2 regions of the Desulfotomaculum defluvii genome follow, and region 2 is predicted to be linked to the other one. Evidence: riboswitches for the same ligand, from Rfam matches in the RefSeq annotation. Region 2 holds a riboswitch; the other holds the start of a gene.
The links. Region 2 has a riboswitch for FMN ahead of ribD (bifunctional diaminohydroxyphosphoribosylaminopyrimidine deaminase/5-amino-6-(5-phosphoribosylamino)uracil reductase RibD). Riboswitches for the same ligand answer to the same signal wherever they lie in the genome.
Positions count from the first base shown of each region.

Region 1 (11,207 bases), 670 kb from region 2:
TCAGCAATAACAATAGTTGGTATGATGATTAGTTTTTATTTTTTATCCTTATCTTTAAAAGTTCTACCAATTGGTAATGCATATGCGATCTGGACGGGAATAGGAGCGGTAGGTGCGGTGATTGTTGGTATAGTTGCCTTTAATGAACCACATGATATAACACGTCTAATCTTTGTTGGATTCATTTTGGTTGGTATCGTCGGGTTAAAATATTCTTCCAATATTTAATAGCAACATAGTCATGATTTAATTAATATTCATTTTATGCCGTAAAGTTACAAATTACGGGTGTTTCATATATATTTCCCACCAAATGAGATTGAGCCACCGTTTCTGTTTGACTACTTGGCTTTCTAAACGGAAACGGTGGCTCTATGCTATTGGAAGAAATACAAGACATAATCCTTACTTGCTAAGATTTAATATGATATCTGAACCTTGTTGTTGTACAACAACCTTCCAACCCATATTTTCTGCTGCTCGAGTAACATTTTCTTTAGCTGTGTTATTATCTACTAGTACCTGAATGTTACCTGATATTGTTTGATTTAATACTTGACGTGTTAATATTACCGGCTCAGGACACGATAGTCCCCGAGCGTCCACTGTTTTTAACATTGATATTTCCCCCTATTGCTTTACTTCCTTGCAATCCAAGTACTCCAATTGCCGCCACTACTAGAATTCCCAAAATCACAGCTACCTGACCTGCACTAGATACTCCTTTTGTACTAGCAGCCAGACCGTAATTATGAGCAAAGGCTGCGCCAGCTATAAAACCTAACACAGTAATAACCGAGTCGGTGTTACCTTCACTGGCAGAAATGATTTGGCGAAGTGGACAACCACCTAGTAAAATAGATGATAAGCCTGCCAATACCATGCCTAAGAAATTCCACAACCCATCGTTATGAGCTATGGGCTGTTGTTCAAAACCTAGGTTAAAATTACCTATTAATATGTTTCCAATGGTGGCAATTACCAGCATAGCAACAAAACCTGACAGCAGATGAGTGTCCCGGAAGAAAATCAAATCACGGATACCACCAACCATGCATAAACGGGAACGCTGGGCTAAAATCCCCACCAGTAAACCTGACCCTATAGATATTATTATTGGGGCATGCATAGAACCTGGACCCTCTTGACTGAAGAAAATAAATGCGGGTTGAACTAATAAAAATACCAATAAAATGATAGCTATAATCGGGAATATGTAACCAGAACCTTTATTTTGTGGTATAGCCCTACCCAGAGAATAGCCGTACTTTAAAAACATTGTACCAATTGCAACCCCAACTATTAAACCCACTAAACCTACCAAGGCATTTAAATCCCCGCCCGCTAGCCTTAATACCACGCGTACCGGGCATCCTAAAAATACCAACATACCGATTATACCCAAAAAGGCTAGTGTAAAGCGGGCTAGCGTATTTGAGCCACCCACAACTCTAAATTCACGACTGAAAAGAGCCGAAATAAAGGCACCCAGTATCAATCCTATTATCTCAGGACGAAGGTATTGAACTGGTGCTGCTCGATGTAGCCCTAAAGCTCCTGATATATCCCGCAAAAAACAGGCAATACAATAGCCCATGTTAGCGGGGTTTCCCATGGTAACCAAAAATACACCAAAGAGTCCGACAATTCCCCCTGTGGCTACAATAAGTATTTTGTTTCTCATTAGAAACCTCCTTTGTGAATTATTTTATACATATCGTCTATTAAACAAATATATTGAATAACCTGTTATATTACATATGAAATATATTGATATATCAAGCCTGTTATTGGTTGGGATAACTGTAAGTAATATATCTAAAAAATAAAAAGCTTATATAAAATTCTAGCTAACTATAACAAAAAGTTATTGGACGCATAAATGCCATTTATGTTATCTTTGATTGGTATTATATTCGAGGAGGAATTTTGATTGCGTAGCAAAAAGTTTTTACTTGTGTTAGTAGTTTTTTTACTAGGGATTTCCTTGGTGGGCTGTGGCAGCCAGGGAGAAAAAGGATCTCCAAAAGAATCAAAGGCTGCTAGCCAAGAACCTGCTGACAATGCAAAGATTCTAAAAGTAGGACTTGTTCCTAACCAGGCTCCAGATCAAATGAAGGCTAAATATGAACCATTTAAAGCTTATCTTCAAGAAACGCTGGGTATAGAGGTAGAACTCTATGTAGCCAATAATTATGCCGGTGTGGTTGAGGCAATGGCAAGTGGCAAACTGGATATGGCTTACTTTGGCGGATTAACCTACGTACAGGCCAAGCAGAGGGCCAAGATTCACCCCATTGTCACTGAGATTGATAGTGAAACCAAAACAACAAAGTACTATAGTTTGATCATCACCCCTGCCGACAGCAAGATAAAGAGTGTAGCCGAATTAAAAGATAAAACCTTTGCCTTTGGAGATGTCAGTTCCACCTCGGGTTCCCTTTACCCGAGGATTATGTTGGATCAGGCGGGGTTAAAAATACCGGATGATTTTGCCAATGTTATTTATACGGGAAAACATGATGCTACAGCAATGGCAGTTGAGAAAGGTAAAGTTGATGCGGGTGGTCTAGAGGGCAGGATCTTAAACAAACTCATTGCGGACGGTCAAATTGATAAAACTAAAATTCGCATCTTGGCTAAGTCTGATATGATTGAAGGCTACCCCTGGGTTGTCATAGATTCAATGGATAAAGAGTTAGAAAACAAAATTATCGAAGCATTTTTGGCCATGAATGATGAAGAATTGCTTAAACTTTTGAAGGCAGAGGGCTTTGCTAAAGTTACTAAAGAAGATTATAAATACATTGAAGAACAAGCAGCACGGTTAGGACTGCTCAAATAGCTGGAGGAAATATGGATAGACAAGAGATGGTCCGGGCAGAGAAGTTGGTTAAGGTTTATGACAACGGCGTTACGGGACTAAAGGGGATTGATGTGAGTATATATAGTGGTGAGATGGTGGGAGTACTCGGAGCCAGTGGCTCCGGGAAAACCACCTTTTTCCGCCTTATGAATGGGTTCATTGCGCCAAGCGAGGGCAATCTCTATGTTATGGGCCAAGCCATGCGGGGACTTAGCCATCCTGATTTACGAAAGCTAAGGTCTAGTATTGCAATGGTCTCGCAAAATCATAATATCATTCCTGGCTTATCCGTAGCCCGTAATGTGATCATGGGTAAACTAGGTCAGGTGTCAATTTATCAGGCTCTACGCTTACTCTTTTATATGAGTGAAAAAGAAATAATGGAAGTCTGGCAGTTATTGGAACAACTTGAATTAGCAGAGAAGATATTCGTCCGTGCCACTGACCTTTCAGGAGGACAGCAACAACGGGTTGCTATTGCCAGGGCGCTGCTCGGCAACGCCAGTCTTATTCTAGCAGATGAGCCCATCGCCTCGGTAGACTCCAGAACTGCGGCAAATATACTAAATATATTTGCCAGGCTTAACCGCGAGAAAAACATTACCATTGTTACAAATCTCCATCAGCAGGATTTTGCACTTCATTACTGCTCACGAGTACTAGTGTTGGATAAAGGGAGCTTAATCTACAGCGGGCCTCCAGAGGGATGGATTTCTCAAAGGGGGTATGTCCGTGCACAGTAAAAAATCATTACCTCAATATAGAAGTAATAGCCTAGCAAATTTTGCTCTACTCTTTCTTTTCCTCTTTTTCTTTGTATCAAGTGCCAAGGCCACAAATTTTGAGTTAGCAGCCTTTACAGATCCTAAAAATATTAACAGTATCGGCGATTTCGTATCTGGCCTGTGGCCTATGGAGTTGAGACCAGATTTTTTAAGAGATGTAGGCAAAATGATACTTGAAACCCTTACGATCTCCGTGGTAGGAACTGTTTTGGCAATAATCCTTGCTCTACCTTTAACTATCGGTGCCCTAAGACTAAGAGGCGAGGAATATTCTGCACGAAACAGTAGTGTTATATCCTGGTTGGGCAGATGGATTCTTTACTATCTATCACGGTTTATTTTAAACCTTTTCCGTGGCATTCCTGAACTACTTTGGGCATTAATATTTGTTGTGGCTGTGGGTTTGGGGCCTTTTCCCGGGGTGTTAGCCCTAGCAGTCCATAGCACTGGTATTTTAGGAAAACTGTATTCCGAAATTCTAGAATCAGTTGACCAGCAACTGGTGGAAACTGGCCGGGCCACTGGAGCAAGTGAACTGGCTGTTTTACTATTTGTTCGAATTCCAGCGACTCTTCCTGTGCTGGTGTCCTACACATTGTTCAGGTGGGAATGTAACATGCGAGCGGCAACCGTTCTAGGGCTAGTGGGTGCGGGTGGCATTGGAACGCAATTGACCATCAGCATGCAGTTATTTGCATATAACGAAGTAGCTACACTAGTAGCGGCCATTTTAGTTCTCGTGGTACTGGTGGATCTGGTGGGACAGTTTCTAAGGACAAGGATACTTGATCGGTCGATAAATTGCATGGGCGAGAAACAATTACTAAATCCTGAAAATGAATAAATTTATACCTTTAATAACCTTCCCTTTTGATCGGAAGGTTATTTTTTATAGCGACTGTTTGCTTGGATAGGGGAATAAAGGGAACAATATTGCATATTGACCTGCCTAGAGTGAGCATAATACATATGAAAAAAGGGGAGGTGAATAAATTGATCACAAACGTAGATATTCAAAACTGTATCGACAAATGTACACAGTCTGCTCAAATGATTCGTAATATTGCTAACGGTACCGTAGATCACCGCGCACGCATGGCTCTTGCAGAAGCAGACCGTCATATTGAGATGTGCATACACAGTTGTCTTGATGCTAAAGAAATGGCTAAATCTTAATCTGAAAGAAGGTGCAATGAATGAATCAACAACAACAGCAACTCCAGCAATGCATTCAAGATTGTCAAGATACATTGAATAAACTTCAGTCGTTTACTAATAAAACCCAAGATGTTCGTTTAAAGTCCACTCTTACTGAATCCGTCCACCATCTTGATATGTGTGTTCGGGAGTGTCAATTTGCTACCAAGCAAGTTCCTTAGATTTTTTGGGGTCAATATGGTCCTTTAATTTTTATCAAGACACCTTCAACTAATCCATCAATTATCTCTTATTATATATGAAATAAATAGGACTAGGAAAAAATCAAGAAGCCAACCTGAGAGGATTGGCTTCTTGATCTGTTATAAAGAGGAGGGTCATATTAAACTGGTTGATCAACGGGAAATTTCTTCTTTCAGCTGCTTATATTCGTCGGATGTAATTTCATTACGGGCATAGCGAGATTTTAATATATCCAGGGCATTAGAAGAAGAATTTTCCTTGAGGGCATTTTTCATCCCGGCACTTACTGCCCAGTAAATTACAAGCCCGAACAAGGCTAGGGGAATTAACATCATCAATATTCCCCCAAAGCCCATGCCATAACCGCCGTACATCATTGGCATCATGCATTCCTCCTTTATTTTGGTTACTTTATTGTTTACCACATCGGGTTGTTTTAAAAGGATGCCTGCGCGGAGACAAATCTAGCCAAAGATAGTGATGGAGGTCTTACAGTTTTAAGTATATAAAAAGGTTGTTACAACACTGTCACCAAAATATCACATTTTTGTGATATTTAAAATCTCCAGAAAATGAAGGTATATACTACCGATGTCTAAACGACACGTTTGGCACTACCCACAGCTAAAGCAGTGAGATAGCTGCCAATAAAGCGAGCAGCACCTTTTTAGAAACTATTGCTAATGGCTCATAGAATGTAATAAAGATCGAACGGGTTACTCCATTGGTTAGCATGTTTCTGGCTTAATGGTTTGTGTGGATGGCCGAACAAAATTTTCTAATTAATGCTAAAATATATTGACAAGGTCTGGTAAAGTGGTATAGTTTACGTAACTTATTCTCAGGGCGGGGTGAAATTCCCCACCGGCGGTAACCAGTTTAGACTGGAAGCCCGCGAGCGCTCCTTTACATTAAGGGAGGACAGCAGATCTGGTGAGAAACCAGGGCCGACGGTATAGTCCGGATGGAAGAGGATAAGACAGTCAGTAACCTACTACAGCATAATATTTCTCATGCTGCCGTTATTAATAGGCAGCTGTCTGTCTTTACGCCCTGATTCTGGTAAGTTAAAAATCAAAAGGGGGATTACCATGAATCAGAATTTACTTGTTCAATTTGGCAACCCGTATGAACGGGTTGAGAGGGCACTTTGTTCACTACGCAACGGTCACGGAGTATTAGTTACGGATGATGAAGATCGTGAAAATGAAGGAGATTTAATATTTCCTGCGGAAACACTTACTGATGCACAAATGGCAATGCTAATACGTGAATGCAGTGGTATAGTATGTCTATGTCTTACTGATGAAAAGGTAAAGTCTTTAGCACTACCCATGATGGTTGATCATAACTCAAGTCGGTTTCAAACTGCTTTTACCGTGTCTATCGAAGCAGCAAATGGAGTTACAACTGGTGTTTCTGCCTTAGACCGTGTTAGAACAGTAAAGGCCGCAATTGCGGATAATGCCAAGCCTGAAGATTTAAACCGACCAGGACACATTTTTCCTCTAAAAGCACGTCCCGGTGGCGTGTTGGAACGCCAAGGACATACTGAGGCAACGATAGATCTTATGAAATTGGCGGGACTTAAACCTGCAGGGGTACTTTGTGAATTAACAAACCCAAATGGTACTATGGCTCGCCTACCAGAGATTGTTACCTTTGCTAATAAGCACAACTTTTGTGTACTATCAGTCCAAGATTTAGTGAATTTCAGAAAATCAATTGACCGAAAGATAAGTTAGTAAATCTCCGTAATAGCCCCTGAGTAAATAGTAAAGGGGCTATTATTTTTTTGGGTATAATTAAGTATTAGCTTTCAAAAAACTCTTTTTATTTTGGTCGGTACCTCAATTTATGGTCTTGTGCCATTATTACTTCTTCAAATTTTCCTTCTCCTATATGACAATAACCATCTGGGTTCTTTTCTAAATATTTCTGATGATATGCTTCGGCAGGGTAATAGTTTTGTAACTTAGATACTTCGATAGCAAGCGGATTATCATAATTCTTCTGGAGTTCTATTAATGAATTAACTATTATTTCCCTGTCTTGTTCATCTGTATAATAAATCCCTGTATGATACTGAGTCCCTATATCATTTCCCTGTCGGTCTTTTGCCATGAAGTTGAAAGGAAGGGAACGTTTTGGAATGGTTGGATATACCCTTCCGTTCCATGCACGCGAATGCGTTGCCCATCTTTTATTAGCTTGGTAGCATTTTCTACTCCGACAACTGCTGGCAAGCCATATTCACGTGCGATAACTGCTCCATGGGTCATCAGTCCACCTACTTCGGTGACTAGGCCTTTTATGGATACAAACAGTGGTGTCCAGCTAGGGTCAGTAAAGGAGGTGACTAATATATCTCCATCTTCTAGATCAGCATCTTCTATATTTAAGATGACACGTGCCCGTCCCTCTATAACACCGGAAGAAACAGGTAGACCTACAATAGCTTCGGCGGGGAGATTTTCTCGTTTGTACTCACCTGCAATGATTTCACCATCAGATGTGATAACACGTGGGGGAGTTAGTTTTTCATATAATTTGTACTCGTCTTTTCGTTTGCTGATGATCTGGTAATCAATTATATTTGTCCGTACGACTTCGCGAAGTTCTTCAAAAGTGAGATAGTATATATCTTCTTTTTCATGAATAACGCCTACTTGTACCAGTTGTTCGGCTTGTTTCAGTAAAGCATGCTTATAAACGAAGTAGCGATTAACAATGACGTATTTTGGATATTCACGATAACCGATGAAATTACGAATTAGGTCGATCATTTTTTTAGTTTCTTTGGCTTTTTGTTCACCATCCGGTAATTGCTTCAATCGATCTATTAACTCTTGTTCTTTTTTTAAAGCTTCCTGTCGGCCTTGCTCAAATTTTCGATGGCTAGCATTAGGCTCAAAGTTTTTAACATTACTAAGAATCATCGGGATAAGTGTAGTTGGTTTTTCGCTCCAACGAGTTTTAGTAATATCGATTTCTCCGACACATCGCATTCCGTATTTGTTAAGATAAGCATAGATAGCCTCTTGGGTTTCCTGTCCACCCTCAAACTTAACCAGTTCATCCAAAAAGTAATCATCTTTTACACGTTGTAAATAATCAATTACTTCTGGATAAGGACGAATCACATCAGCGACATCCAATAGCGCCAGACCCATTTCAGAAGTAATATTGTTTGGTACAGATTGTGAAAGCGTGTCTGCTGCGTCTTTTTCACCCAACCACTTCTCTATATTTTCATTGATCCATGCTGAAGCATCTTGGGCTGCCATAATCACACCTAAATTTTGTGGGTCAAATAAAATCTTCTTTAATTGCTGGATATCTTCTAGAATGAAATCAAATAAATCTGATCCTGATTTCGTTTGGATGATTTGTTTTAATTCTTCTATCGATGTTTGACTACTCTTTATCAAATCAGAAACGATTGTCGGATCGTTTTCGATTTGCGATTGAAAACCCGCGGACGACATACCCTTATTGTTTTTACTGGGACTCTGTCCTTTCTTATCATTTGGAAATGATTTTATAAAATCTCCTCGCTCTATTATGGTCATGAGTGCGTCTTTTATGAGTGGATCGTGTTGTCCCATTGCATCTAATAAAATTTCTCTGGTGTCAGGTGAAGCCAATTGATGTGTGACATCAACAAACAACCTACCACCAGCTTTAAACCTGGGTCCAAAAGATGTTAATTGGAATATCGACATTCCCAATGGTTTCAAGGGGTCGGTCATCATTTGTTGATGACCCACAGATACATAAACGTGATTTTCTTGATCATTCGCTTCAGGAATGGGGTATAAAGTTGTGATTGGTCGACTCTGGACAATGTAAAATGTATCATCAACCAAACACCATTCAATATCTTGTGGGTAGCCAAAATAAGCTTCGATCTGTTTTCCAATGCGTGCTAGCAGTAAAATTTGTTGTTCAGTAAGTGTTTGAGTCTTTTGTTGAGCAGGATCGATCTGCTGTGTCTCTGTTCTGCCTTCTTTTAGTCCATAGATAGCCAATTTTTTGGTTGCTATCATTTTTTCGACGATTTCCTCTTCCTTTACTTTATAACAATCGGCAGATACCAAGCCAGAGACCAGTGCTTCTCCAAGTCCAAAACTGGCATTGATTGATAGTAGCTTTCGGTTAGAAGTAATCGGATCAGCGGTAAATAAAATCCCTGAAGCCTGTGGGAAAACCATTCTTTGAACGATAACAGATAAATTAACTTGGCTGTGGTCAAATCCATTTTGCATTCGGTAGATTACCGCACGATCTGTAAAAAGGGAAGCCCAACATTTACTGATATGCTGCAAGATTGCTTCTTTCCCGATGATATTTAAATAGGTGTCGTGTTGACCAGCAAAAGAGGCATGTGTTAAATCTTCAGCAGTGGCACTAGAACGCACTGCATAAGCATGTTCATCGCCTAACTGGGAGAGAAAGTAAGAAACTTCTTTAACAACATCAGAAGGAATTTCTACTTCTATAATGATTTGTCGAAGTTTCCTGCTGAGTTCACCAATTTGATCTCGATCTTCTATTTTTAGCATTGTTAGTTGATCCAACAATGCTTGAAACGTTTCGTTTTGTTCGATGGCTTTTTGATATCCCACTGTTGTAACACAAAATCCATCTGGTACTTGTATTCCTTGAATTTTTGATAATTGCCCTAAATTTAACCCTTTTCCGCCAACGAGCAAAAGCTGTGTTTTTTTTATTTCCTGAAAACCGAGAACCAAAGAACTCATTCTACATCTCTCCTTAACCATCACATTTCTTTTGGTTTCCTTTTCAACAAATCTTATTAGAGTTCTATTGCATTTTAGCAGTGGTAAATGAGAATATATAGTCTATATTGACCATTTTTTATATGCTATAATTAATTCAGGAAGAGTTTAATTTGTAAACCATCAGACTTTCACAGGATATCGTTATTCCCCAGCCCACCTATATCTATATGGCGAGCTAGTGTTAGGTAAATAATTTTGGCCTCACCGGATAAGCTAATAAATGATAAAATATTAGCTGATGAGGAGGCCTGTATATGCCACGTAAACCAGGTGCCACAGATAAAAAGAAAGGCAGTCAAAAGAATGAGACCTTTATTCCCGGGGTAACAGAGGGAGCGGATTTCATTCAGCAAAAACTGGGTGATCCCCAGGGAATGAAGCTAGATAAAAGTATTGTCCAGGCAGCTAAAAAGGATGAGTTCAAATTATAAGTGTATTCGGCTGAGTTGGAAGTAAACCGACCCAGCCGATTTTGTTTCCTTGCAAACTTTTTTTGTGAGCTATTATTAAGGGACTTACGTCTTTAGAATACATTAGAGAAGGGCATATTAACCTTCTCTAATTTGCTATTTTATGGTTATTTATCAAGTTGTCTGTTAAAAGATTTGAGGAATATATTAATCTAGTTGGTAGAGAATAAGTAAAAGAATAAAGGTGGGGAGGAAGACTGCTATGCCCTTTTGGGAAGGTCAACAAGACCTTACAACTATCCAATGGTTGTTGAGAGCCTTTTTTGTATATTCGTACTTGCTGATTTTAACCAAACTAATGGGCCAACGTGAAATTGGGCAGTTAACTCTGTTCGATTTTATTGTAAGTATAACTATCGGCAGTGTTGCCGCGGGTGGTCTTAATAACAGCACAGGTGGCCTCCGAGGGGTTATCACCACAATAGGGGCATTAGCTATTCTCCAAATAATGTTAAGTTTTGTTTCATTAAAAATGTCCAAATTAAGAAGGGTATTTGAGGATGAGCCGATCATTCTAATACAGAATGGAAAGTTATTAGAGAAGGCCATGAGGAAAACAAGGTATAATCTTGATGATTTAATGTCCCAATTAAGACAGAAGAACTTTTTCTATCTTCACCAAGTGGAATTTGCTGTTTTAGAACCTTCAGGCAAGATCAGCGTACTTGCAAAATCACAGTACCGTCCTGCCACTCCTGCGGATCTGAACATCAATACCCAATACGAGGGTTACCCCAGCATATTAATTGAAGATGGAAATATCATAAATGAAAATCTTAAATTGATAAACCTTAGTGAGGAATGGCTTATGGGTGAACTAGAGAAAAATTATATACAATCACCAAGGGATGTTCTAGTGGCTATGCTGGATACTAAAGGA
Region 1 covers NZ_BAAHYV010000007.1:1,228,934-1,240,140, reverse strand. The annotation lists gene ACYQ03_RS13205 (DMT family transporter) at 1-228, shown strand, start outside; gene ACYQ03_RS13200 (sulfurtransferase TusA family protein) at 406-618, opposite strand; gene yedE (YedE family putative selenium transporter) at 578-1,684, opposite strand; gene phnD (phosphate/phosphite/phosphonate ABC transporter substrate-binding protein) at 1,934-2,845, shown strand; gene ACYQ03_RS13185 (phosphonate ABC transporter ATP-binding protein) at 2,857-3,609, shown strand; gene phnE (phosphonate ABC transporter, permease protein PhnE) at 3,599-4,495, shown strand; gene ACYQ03_RS13175 (hypothetical protein) at 4,645-4,827, shown strand; gene ACYQ03_RS13170 (hypothetical protein) at 4,848-5,030, shown strand; gene ACYQ03_RS13165 (SHOCT domain-containing protein) at 5,205-5,438, opposite strand; FMN riboswitch at 5,886-6,032, shown strand; gene ribB (3,4-dihydroxy-2-butanone-4-phosphate synthase) at 6,144-6,797, shown strand; gene ACYQ03_RS13155 (peptide-methionine (S)-S-oxide reductase) at 6,886-7,176, opposite strand; gene ppsA (phosphoenolpyruvate synthase) at 7,146-9,815, opposite strand; gene ACYQ03_RS13145 (hypothetical protein) at 10,112-10,288, shown strand; gene ACYQ03_RS13140 (YetF domain-containing protein) at 10,530-11,207, shown strand, end outside.
Region 1: another riboswitch for FMN. It lies ahead of ribB (3,4-dihydroxy-2-butanone-4-phosphate synthase); the one in region 2 lies ahead of ribD (bifunctional diaminohydroxyphosphoribosylaminopyrimidine deaminase/5-amino-6-(5-phosphoribosylamino)uracil reductase RibD).

Region 2 (11,207 bases):
CTGGGCAAAGGAATGGGCTGGCCTTATAATGCTCCTGTCCTGATATTCCCTGGGAAAATGGTATAGTAAATCCCATATTGTATAAATACCCAACCGTTCCAATTGTATGGCTCTTTGGGGACCGACTCCTTTGGCATACTGTATTGATTGGTATAGATCCAACATAATATCACCATTCCAAAACATATGTTCCATTATAGCATGGGAGCAAATTCCATGGTAGTAAGATTTATTAATTTTCATTTGATTTTAGCTTTATTTATGGTATACTATTTTAGTGAACTATGGCAAGTTATTTTATGTCCTATGGTTATTGTGTCATTAAAGGAGGTGTAACAATGGCCAAGTGCGCAATTTGTGACAAAGGTGTTACCGTTGGCATTAAAGTAAGTCACTCTCATATTCGTACCAAACGGACCTGGAACCCAAACCTGCAACGGGTTAAAGCTATCGTTGATGGTTCCCCTAAGCGTATCATGGTATGCACCCGTTGTCTACGGAGTGGAAAAGTGCAGCGCGCTATCTAGTTGCACCTAATCATACAGATAATTCGAAACGGCCCACACGGCCGTTTTTTATTTTCTAAAAAATTGCGACATAGGGGACGGTTCTCGCTGTCGCATTTTTTGCTGTCGCGCTTGGTATAATTTTAAAAGTTAAAAAGTATCTCCTTTCTTTGTGCATAAAAATAATGCGACAGCGAGAACCGTCCCCGCTGTCGCATTTTGTGTTAGATGGTTTTTAATAAATTTGCCATTTCAATGGCTGTGTTGGCAGCTTCCCAACCTTTGTTGCCAGCCTTGCTGCCAGCTCGTTCAATGGCTTGTTCGATAGTATCTACGGTCAGCACACCAAAGATTATAGGTAAGTTGCTATCGAGGCTAACCTTGGCTATTCCTTTGGACACTTCGGCAGATACATAGTCAAAGTGAGGGGTTGCTCCCCTAATAACAGCACCTAGACAAATAACGCCGTCGTAACGTTTGGCATCAGCCATTTTCTTAGCCACCAAAGGAATTTCGAAGGCACCGGGAACATAGGCAATTTCAACATTTTCATCTTCTACGCCATGACGTTTTAAAGCATCCAGTGCTCCTGTTAGCAACTTATTGGTGATAAAGTCATTGAAACGTCCTACTACTATGCCAAATTTTAAACCTTGTCCTAGCAAATGTCCTTCAAATATTTTCTGCATTGTTTCTCCTCCTGTTACTTTGATTAAATATTTATTATTCATTCACCGTTTTCTTATTATTATCTAGATTTAAAAGATGTCCCAATTTGCACTTCTTAGTACTGAGGTATTTTTCATTGGCTTTTCCTGCAGTAACTTCAATTGGTACACGGTCAACAACCTCTAAACCATAACCTTCTAAGCCTGCAATTTTACGCGGGTTATTGGTTAGGAGTCTTATTTTAGTCAGTCCTAGATCAGCTAATATTTGTGCCCCAATACCATAGTCCCGCAGGTCAGCCGGGAAGCCTAAAGCCAAATTGGCCTCAACTGTATCTGCCCCCATATCCTGTAGCTTGTATGCTCTAATTTTATTCATTAGGCCGATACCCCGACCTTCTTGTCGCATATAAAGGAGCACGCCTACCCCTTCTTGCGCAATGGTCTGCATAGCTTTAGCCAGTTGATCCCCGCAGTCACAACGCACGGAGCCAAAAACATCCCCTGTTAAACACTCCGAGTGAACCCGTACCAGGGGTGCTTCAACGCTGGATAAATCTCCTTTGACCAGAGCAATATGACCCTTACCATCAATCAAACTCTCATAGCCAACTGCCACAAAATCACCATATTTGGTAGGCATTTTAGCAGAATCAACTTTCTGAACAAACTTTTCGTGATGTCTGCGGTATTTGATTAAGTCCGCAATTGTTATTAGTTTTAGGTTATGAGTTTTACAAAACTCGATTAATTCCGGAACCCTGGCCATGGTCCCATCATCTTTCATAATTTCACAAATAACACCTGCTGATTTTAAGCCTGCCAATCTGGCCATATCTACTGCGGCTTCAGTGTGACCAGTCCTTACTAAAACGCCACCTTCCTGAGCCCGCAGTGGAAATATATGCCCTGGCCGACGTAAATCTTCTGGTTTTGTAGTAGGATCTAATACCTTTTTAATGGTTAAGGCACGCTCAACAGCGGAAATACCTGTTGTACATTCCTTTGCATCAACTGATACGGTAAAAGCAGTACCATTAGGATCAGTGTTATTGGATACCATTGCTGGCAGATCCAGTTCATCAAGACGCTGACCATATATGGGCATGCAGATCAAACCACGTCCGTAGGTGGCCATAAAGTTCACGGCCTCTGTTGTGGCTAATTCAGCAGCCATAACCAGGTCACCTTCATTTTCACGATCTTCATCATCAACAACTACAATTATTTTTCCTGCACGAATATCTTCAATAGCCTCTTCAATTGTATTAAATTTGTGTGTCATGACTTCTCCCCCTTATAAAAATCCGTTAGCTGTTAAAAACTCCAAACTGATTTTACTATTTTCAGTTTTATCTTCCTGTGGTCCCTGTAACAAACGTTCAATATATTTACCAATTATATCTGATTCTAAATTTACAGAATTACCGACCTTCTTGCTTCCTAGAACAGTGGCCTGGGCTGTATGGGGTATTAATGATACCTGAAATTTATCCCCCTCAAAATCAACCACTGTAAGACTTGTTCCATCAATGGCCACAGAACCTTTTTTGATGATATACTTCATCACTTGAGGTGGGGCCTGAATGGTAACAATGGTGGCAATGTCGAATTTTTCCTTGCCAACGATGATTCCTACTCCATCCACGTGTCCTGAGACCATATGTCCCCCCAGTCGATCACCAAGCCTTAAAGCCCTTTCCAGATTAACCGGGCTACCAGACCTAAGATCTCTTAGGTTTGTTTTAGACAGTGTCTCCGCCATTACATCAGCGGTAAAGGTACCTTCGCCCATAGTTGTAACGGTCAAACAAACACCATTAACAGCAATGCTGTCCCCAATTCTTGTGTTCTCCAGGACTTTGGAGCCTAAAATATGCAGTCCCGCTGAATTAGGCCCCTTGGAAATGCCTCTAATAGTGCCGATCTCTTCTACAATTCCGGTAAAGATATTTTGTCCCCCCCTTTCGAGGTATAACCCATAATGCAAAAGTCTGTTCCCAATTGTTGAATTGATATATCATGAATTTGAGTGGCATCCTTAAGATTTTTTATTCCCTCGCCCCGCACAGGACCTGGTGCAAGATCACCACCGATAATTTTGGGTGCTATAAACCAAGCAACTTTATCAACAATACCAGCCGCAAAGGCAGAACCACATATTTTTCCTCCACCCTCAATTAACACACTGGATATTTGTTTTTCCCCAAGTATTTCCATTAGTTTGGTCAAATTTACCCCAGGTCCTTCGCCAGGAACCACAATGACCTCAGCTCCAGCAGCCATTAGGCTTGCTCTACGCTCCACCGGGGCCCTCTCACTGGTGGCAATAATGGTGTGGGCCGCAGAATCCTGAGTAAGTACTTGGCTCCCTGTGGGGGTTCGAGCCATGCTATCCACTATAATGCGTATGGGATCTTTACCTCTGCCCTCCGGTAATCTTGCTGTAAGTGATGGGTTATCGGTCAAAACTGTATTAACTCCCACCAGTATGGCATCGTACTGATCCCTTAACCTGTGGCCATATTCTCTGGCTTCATTACTGGTAATCCACTTTGATTCACCATTGGCAGTTGCTATTTTACCATCTAGACTGGTGGCAGCCTTTAACACCACAAAGGGTTTTTTGGTGGTAATATATTTTATAAAAACCTCATTTAATTCCCTTGCTTCTTTTTCCAACACGCCGGCTTTCACTTCTATACCAGCATCTTTCAGTATATTTAGCCCTTGACCTGCTACCAAAGGATTAGGATCCATCATGGCGGCCACTACTCTTTTAACACCTGCTTTTTTTAATGCCTCTGTACAGGGTCCGGTTCTGCCATAATGACAACAAGGTTCCAGAGTAACATATACAGTGGCATCCTTGGCTCTATCCCCGGCATCAACCAACGCAACCACTTCTGCATGAGCCCCACCTGCCTTGGCATGAAAGCCCTTGCCGACCACTTCTCCATCCTTTACCAAAACAGCTCCCACCATAGGGTTAGGACTAGTGCGACCCCTAGCTTTGGCTGCCAGTTCAAGAGCCATCTGCATGTAGAACCTGTCCTGATCCATTTTTTCATCTCCTTAGAAAATCCATTGCATAATGAACATAAATAAAACCCTAGCATTAGCAGGGTTTTTATGGCAAAGGCAAGTAGACCTTACAAAGGTTTTTCTTTGCAGGTTCTAACTATAACCTTCTTCCATCCAGACTATAACTGTCGGCTCTGGCATCTCACCAGATCTGCCCCTGGGGGCTCGCGGGCTTGGCCTTGGCCATACCGCCGGTAAGGAATTACACCTAACCCTGAAGGTTTAGTTTATTAAGTTAACTCCATTATATTCCTGTGTTTGTTCGTGTGTCAATCTTTAATTATTTCACTTTCTATTTTGCAATATTTTGACCATTATTGCAGGATATCATGTTAAGAAAACAAAAAAAGCAGGGACCCAAGAGGGACCCTGCAAAGTTATATATTTTTAAAATTTTTTATTGAACCAATTCTTTTGTTTCCCGGGCAATCATTAACTCTTCATTGGTGGGAACAACCATAGCTACAAAGGGTGCACCAGGTTTACTGATAATAACTTCCTTACCTCGAGAGTTGTTTTTCTCTTCATCAATTTGCAAACCAGTGTAGGCCAATCCCTTTAATATTTTAGCCCTCATAGTCATGGAGTTTTCACCAATACCGCCAGTAAATACAACTGCATCCAGACCACCTAAAGCAGCAGTATAGGCTCCAATGTATTTAATAATGCCATAGGCAAACATATCCAAAGCTAGTTCAGCTCTTTCATTGCCTTTGTTGGCAGCATCTTCCAGGTCACGGAAATCACTGCTGATACCAGAAACACCAAGTACGCCGCTCTTCTTATTCATGACATTACCAATTTCTTCTATACTAAGTTTTTCCTTTTCCATTAGGAAAGGAACGATAGCGGGATCCATATCGCCAGTTCTAGTACCCATAGGCAGACCTGGCAGTGGGGTAAAGCCCATGGAGGTATCCTGTGATACTCCATTGCCTACTGCAGATATACTAGATCCATTTCCTAAATGGCAAACTACGATCTTTAATTCTTTGACGGGTTTACCTAAAATTTCGGCTGCCCGATGAGAAACAAATTTGTGAGAAGTGCCGTGGAAACCATAACGACGGATTTTATACTTCTCATAATATTCGTAAGGAATAGCATAGGTGTACGCTTGTTTACTCATGGCTGAATGGAAGGCTGTATCAAACACTGCCACATGTGCTACATTAGGCATAAGCTCTTGACAGGTTTTGATACCAACAATATTAGGCGGATTGTGCAGAGGTGCCAATTCAGACATTTCTTCCAACACTTTCATAAGTTCAGCATCAATTACCACAGACTTATTAAATTTTTCACCACCGTGAACTACACGGTGACCTACGGCTTTAATTTCTGCTGTGTCCTTAATTGCACCATATTTTGGATCAGTAATGCAGTTTAGTATTGTCTCAAGGGCAACCTTGTGATTGGGCAGGTCTTGCTCCAGTACCAATTCTTCACCTTTGTTATTTTCTTGTTTAATGCGAGAACCAGCGATGCCAATTCTTTCAGACAACCCGGAAAGTAATACAGATTCTTGCACCATATCCATTAATTTATATTTAATCGACGAACTACCACAGTTAACAACTAAGACTAACAAGTGGTTCCCTCCTCTAGCACTAATAATTTTTATTTTACAAGCTCAGAAATATGCCCACGAATCTTATATGCGTATACAACATCACCATTTCTCAGACCCACAGCATTTCCTTCGTCTGTATCTATGTGCATTTCTAATTTGTGCTTCTCACCAGCACGAACCAATACATCACCAAAGATAATACCTCTTGGTCCCTTGGCTCTAACATAAAGTCTGTCGCCATCTTCTAAGCCAAATTTCTCAGCATCGGTACTATGCATATGAATATGCCGGGCAGCAATGATAGCACCCTCATCAATTGTTACTGAACCAGCAGGTCCAACTATGGTTACAGAAGCAGATCCTTTTATATCCCCAGAGTCTCTAAGGGGAGCCTTAATACCAATCTTAAAGCAATCAGAAATAGACAGTTCTACTTGAGTATTTTTACGTTCAGGTCCAAGTACGCGTACTTTTTCAATTACACCCTTTGGACCAACAACAGTCACCATTTCTTCACAGGCAAATTGATCAGGCTGAGACAGATCTCTGAATCTTGTTAATACATGACCAGTTCCAAATAAGATTCCCACATGTTCTGTAGTCAAGTGCACGTGGCGGGCTGAAATCCCCACAGTAATTGGAATTGGGGTGATTTCATCAGGATTTACACGGGTTGGTAATTCATTAGTTGCCATTGTACAACACTTCCTTTTGAATTTTTATTAGTTTTAACCTTGATGATATATAATTATGGCCAAAAATTATTCCACAATAATTAATATAGGTTTTGTAATTTTGGATAAATAAAACATAAGTTGTTTATTAAGACTGATGTAACTTTTACCATTATAACAAGAATGTAATGAAAATGTAATTTTTTCTCCACATCTTCGTAAGGTTTTATAACATTTCGTTTACTAATCTTATTTTTAAGTTTGTGTATATTTTCTCAATTCTGATTGTAACCAGTTTTTTACGCGTTTTCAAGTCTCTTTCTGAAGTTGGTTTTCAGAATTTTTCCAATAACGAATTAAATTACTTTAAAAGATTAAGACTCTCTAATATTTTAGGAATAACTTGTTTCTTTCTAGAAACTAAGCCCGGAACAAACACACCTTGTTCCAAGTTTACCTGAAAAGCAGTTGAAACAAGGGAATTATGCCTCGCTTTATAAAGTAGATAGGAACCCTCGTTGATAATATCTGTGACGACAAGCATGGTAAGAAAATAGCCCTTATACTCATGAGTTTGCTCTACAAACTCGATAAACTGCTGTTTCCGATTAAATACATCTTCAATGTCCAGTGTAAAAACTTGACCCACTCCGACGGTACTACCCTCTAATTCGAATTCCTTAAAGTCTCTATAAAAGATCTCTTCAATGCTATGCCCTTCTAGAGAACTTCCCATCTTAAACATATCCATGGCAAAGTTTTCAATATCCAGTTTGACTATGCTATTTAGCTGTATAGCTGAGTCTTTATCCATATTCGTCGTAGTGGGTGATTTGAAGAGTAAGGTATCAGATAAAATACCAGCTAATAAAACACCTGCAATTTGTGGAGTTATTTGAATATTAAATTCCATAAACATTGTATGTACAATGGTACAAGTACTTCCTACGGGCATATTCCGAAAGGCAATGGGCTTTGTGGTGCAGATATCACCTATTTTATGATGGTCTACAATCTCAAGAATATCAGCTTCGTTTAACCCCTCGGCACTCTGAGAATATTCATTATGATCAACCAAAAACACTTTTTTCTTACCTGGGCTGATAATATGCTTTTTATTGATGAAACCTAGAAAAATATTATCATTGTTTACCACTGGATAATTTCTATAATTGTTATGCAAAACTTCTTCTTTTACTTCATCAAGGTAATCATTTTCTTTAAACTTTACAATCCCACTACTTTTCATAATAGAGGATACATAATTACATTGGTTGATCAATTTTGACGTGGTATAGGTATCTAATGGAACAGAAATTATGGCCACATTATTCAATTGAGCCATTTCTAAATAGACATCAGGTATTACTCCAGAACCAGTAATAATAATCAGCTTTACTTTAGACCGAATGACACACTCAAGAATATCATATCTATCTCCAACAATGATAATATCATCTGGCCCCAAAGTGCCTTGAATATTCTTGTAGTAATAAGCAATAACTGATATTTTGCCCTTTACGTTAAAATCTTTACCTGTCAGGATCTGGCCCTTAAAACCTTTGACAATATTACTCAAAGAAGTATCCAGTTTATAAAAATCTCCTTTTATTAACTCCATAGCAATATCTTTAATGGTCAGGATACCCTGTAATTGTTTTTTATCATTGACAACAGGCAAGGTTCTAATATTATTTTGTTCCATTAATTTATAGGCAGACAGAATTGAAGTATTTAAAGTTATACCGTCTACCTTATCATACTCCATATCTTTAACCTGTGTTTTAACATTTTCCAAGACAGCGGGAGCAGTAAGACCAAAGTAATCTAAAACAAACTCAGTTTCCTTGTTAATTTTTCCTAAGGAACAGGGTACTGTGTTTAAGCCTAAACGATTCTTTAGGTAAGAAAATCCAATGGCTGAGGCCACAGAATCAGTATCAGGATTCTTGTGTCCAAAAACAAACGATGTCATTATTCCCCCCCTAATATAGTTAAATAGCATGTCCATATCAAGCCTATTCTAGTTGATAAAAGACAAAAGCCCGTAAATCCAATAAACTGGATTTACGGACAGATTAGTGGTCGGGATGACAGGACTTGAACCTGCGGCCTCACGGTCCCGAACCGTGCGCTCTACCAAACTGAGCTACATCCCGATAGCCTTTGATATAACAGAAATTATTATGACCTATAGTTTTCTATTTGTCAAGGTAATCTTGCCTGAGAAACCTTTCTTCGTATAAGTAACTATTTTCTGTAAATAATAAGCTAAGTCTTTACTCTTAATAATACATTATTATCTCTGACTAATAAGGACCTAAGGAGGTATACTAATGTCCAATTGCTGTGTATGTGGTAAGGAAATGCATGAATCAAAAATGGTTTATGACGAAGAAATGGATAATATTTATTGTGAGAACTGTTACCTGGCGCAAAGGGCAGAGGACTACTAACAAATTAGGTGGGTTTCTTTTTATAGGCGGTCAACCATCAACTGCGGTGTACTAGCACCAAAGGTCCATAAATGTACAAAAAGTCCATAGCTATCTTAGGGCTGACAGCTATTATACTATTATTATAAAAACAACAGACCTCGGGCCTGTTGTTTTTAATATGCTTGTATTTGATTTTCTTCAAGATCACTTGGTGATTGTTCTGGTATCTGAATGCTATCATCGGGTACTGTTACATTTTCTTCAGTAGGATACCCAGTCCCTTCACTATTTCCATTACGAAACCAAAAATCACCAAAACACGGAATTTTAGGTTCAGTTCCTTCAATAAACCAGGCCGATATTTTACTACTGGTTAACGCTGATGCCTTTAACCCATCGTAGGTACAAACATAGGATTCAACTACTCCTGCAGGTTTATTAAAATCCCTTACTTCATGACCCTGTAATGCTTTTTCTATAAAATTACCCCAAATTGGAGCAGCAATGGCACTACCTGTTAAACCAACCTTTCTAGACTTATCATCATATCCCACATATACCGATGCCACAAGCTCCGGAGAATAGCCCACAAACCAGGCATTTGTGGTATCATCAGTAGTCCCTGTCTTACCTGCAACAGGCCGTGATACTATTCCAGATAATTGGGCTGCTGTTCCGCCAGGTTGAACAGCAGCCTTCAACATATCCGTTACAATGTAAGCTATTTTCTCATCAATCACCTTAGAAAGCTGTGGTTTATATTCTTCAAGAACATTACCTGAATGATCTGTAACCTTTAAAATATACAATGGTTTTGTACGAATGCCAGCATTGGCAAGGGGTCCAAAGGCAACGGCCATTTCCAACGGTGTTACCTCTGAAGCCCCTAGGGCCAAGGATAAGTAAGGATCCAAATTACTTTCAATACCCATCGCCTTGGCATATCGTATTAATGTCTCGGGGCCTAGACTATTTGCCAATTGGACAGATATGGAATTGTCCGAAATTGCCAATGCCTGTTTTAAGACAAAGGGCCGATAATGGAACCCCTGATAATCCTTAGGTGTATACCCTCCAGGATAGGTTATGGGCTTACAAAAAAAAGTTGATGCAGCAGTGTATCCTGAATCAATTGCTGCGGTATATAAAAAAGGTTTAAAGGCTGAACCCGGCTGTGATTTGGCTAAAGCACGGTTATACTGAGATTTTTGCCAATTTGTTCCTCCAACCATTGCTTTTATATAACCATTTTGGGGATCAACTGCAACTAATGCACCCTCAAGGTCAGCATTGATCTGCTCCAAACCTTGAACAACAGCTCCTTCAGCTGCCTTCTGCATATCCAGATCCAGTGAAGTTTGAATTGTTAAACCACTGGAATACAGCATTTCCATACCGTTTGGATATTTATTTTTAAAATGCTTGATAATCTCAGCCACAAAATAGGGTGCCTGCCGAAAATATTCTGTTTTAGCCTCAGGCTCAATTGTCTGTGAAAGTGCTTGCTCCCTTTGAGCTTGGGTAATCATATTCAGTTCCAACATTCTATTTAACACTACCCGTTGTCTTTGCTTTGCTCCCTTTAAATTAGTTGTAGGGGCATAATAACTAGGTGCCTTCGGTAGGCCTGCCAATAATGCACTTTCCCCAAGGGTTAAATCCTTAGCATGTTTATTAAAATATGTTTGAGCTGCAGCTTCAATACCGTAGGCACCTTGACCAAAGTATACATGGTTTAAATATAAGTTTAGTATTTCATCCTTTGTGTATGTCCGCTCTAATTGCACTGTATAATATAACTCTTTAACTTTTCTGCCAATGGTACGTTCGGGACCTAAATATAAATTCTTGGCCAGTTGCTGGGTGATGGTACTACCACCTTCCACAATACTTAAATTGCGCAAATTAATTAAAGCTGCCCTGGCCAGTCCTCTAATATCTATGCCAACATGCTCATAAAAGCGGTAGTCTTCAATGGCAACTATAGCCTGCCTCATTTCTGGCGCAATCTGATCTAACTCTACCGGAATTTGGTTGGTTTGGGAAACTGTGGTAATTAATTTGTTATTTGCATCAACAATTTTGGATGGTGTAGGAACATCCGGGGGTGTTGTTTGTCCAATGGCAGCACACCCTGCAGTGGTACTGAATATAATAACTAAACTAAGCATTAGGAGTAGAAGCCTTTTACTTCGCATTTTTTTCCTCCTAAATTTTACTTTGAATCTTTGTTATTGTTTCCTTTGAACAAAAATGATATGTAA
Region 2 covers NZ_BAAHYV010000007.1:555,677-566,883, reverse strand. The annotation lists gene recG (ATP-dependent DNA helicase RecG) at 1-165, opposite strand, end outside; gene rpmB (50S ribosomal protein L28) at 339-527, shown strand; gene ribH (6,7-dimethyl-8-ribityllumazine synthase) at 731-1,195, opposite strand; gene ACYQ03_RS09850 (bifunctional 3,4-dihydroxy-2-butanone-4-phosphate synthase/GTP cyclohydrolase II) at 1,230-2,459, opposite strand; gene ACYQ03_RS09845 (riboflavin synthase) at 2,472-3,125, opposite strand; gene ribD (bifunctional diaminohydroxyphosphoribosylaminopyrimidine deaminase/5-amino-6-(5-phosphoribosylamino)uracil reductase RibD) at 3,107-4,237, opposite strand; FMN riboswitch at 4,357-4,484, opposite strand; gene ACYQ03_RS09835 (acetate/propionate family kinase) at 4,656-5,849, opposite strand; gene pduL (phosphate propanoyltransferase) at 5,879-6,526, opposite strand; gene ACYQ03_RS09825 (putative manganese-dependent inorganic diphosphatase) at 6,867-8,480, opposite strand; tRNA gene ACYQ03_RS09820 (tRNA-Pro) at 8,588-8,664, opposite strand; gene ACYQ03_RS09815 (transglycosylase domain-containing protein) at 9,117-11,141, opposite strand.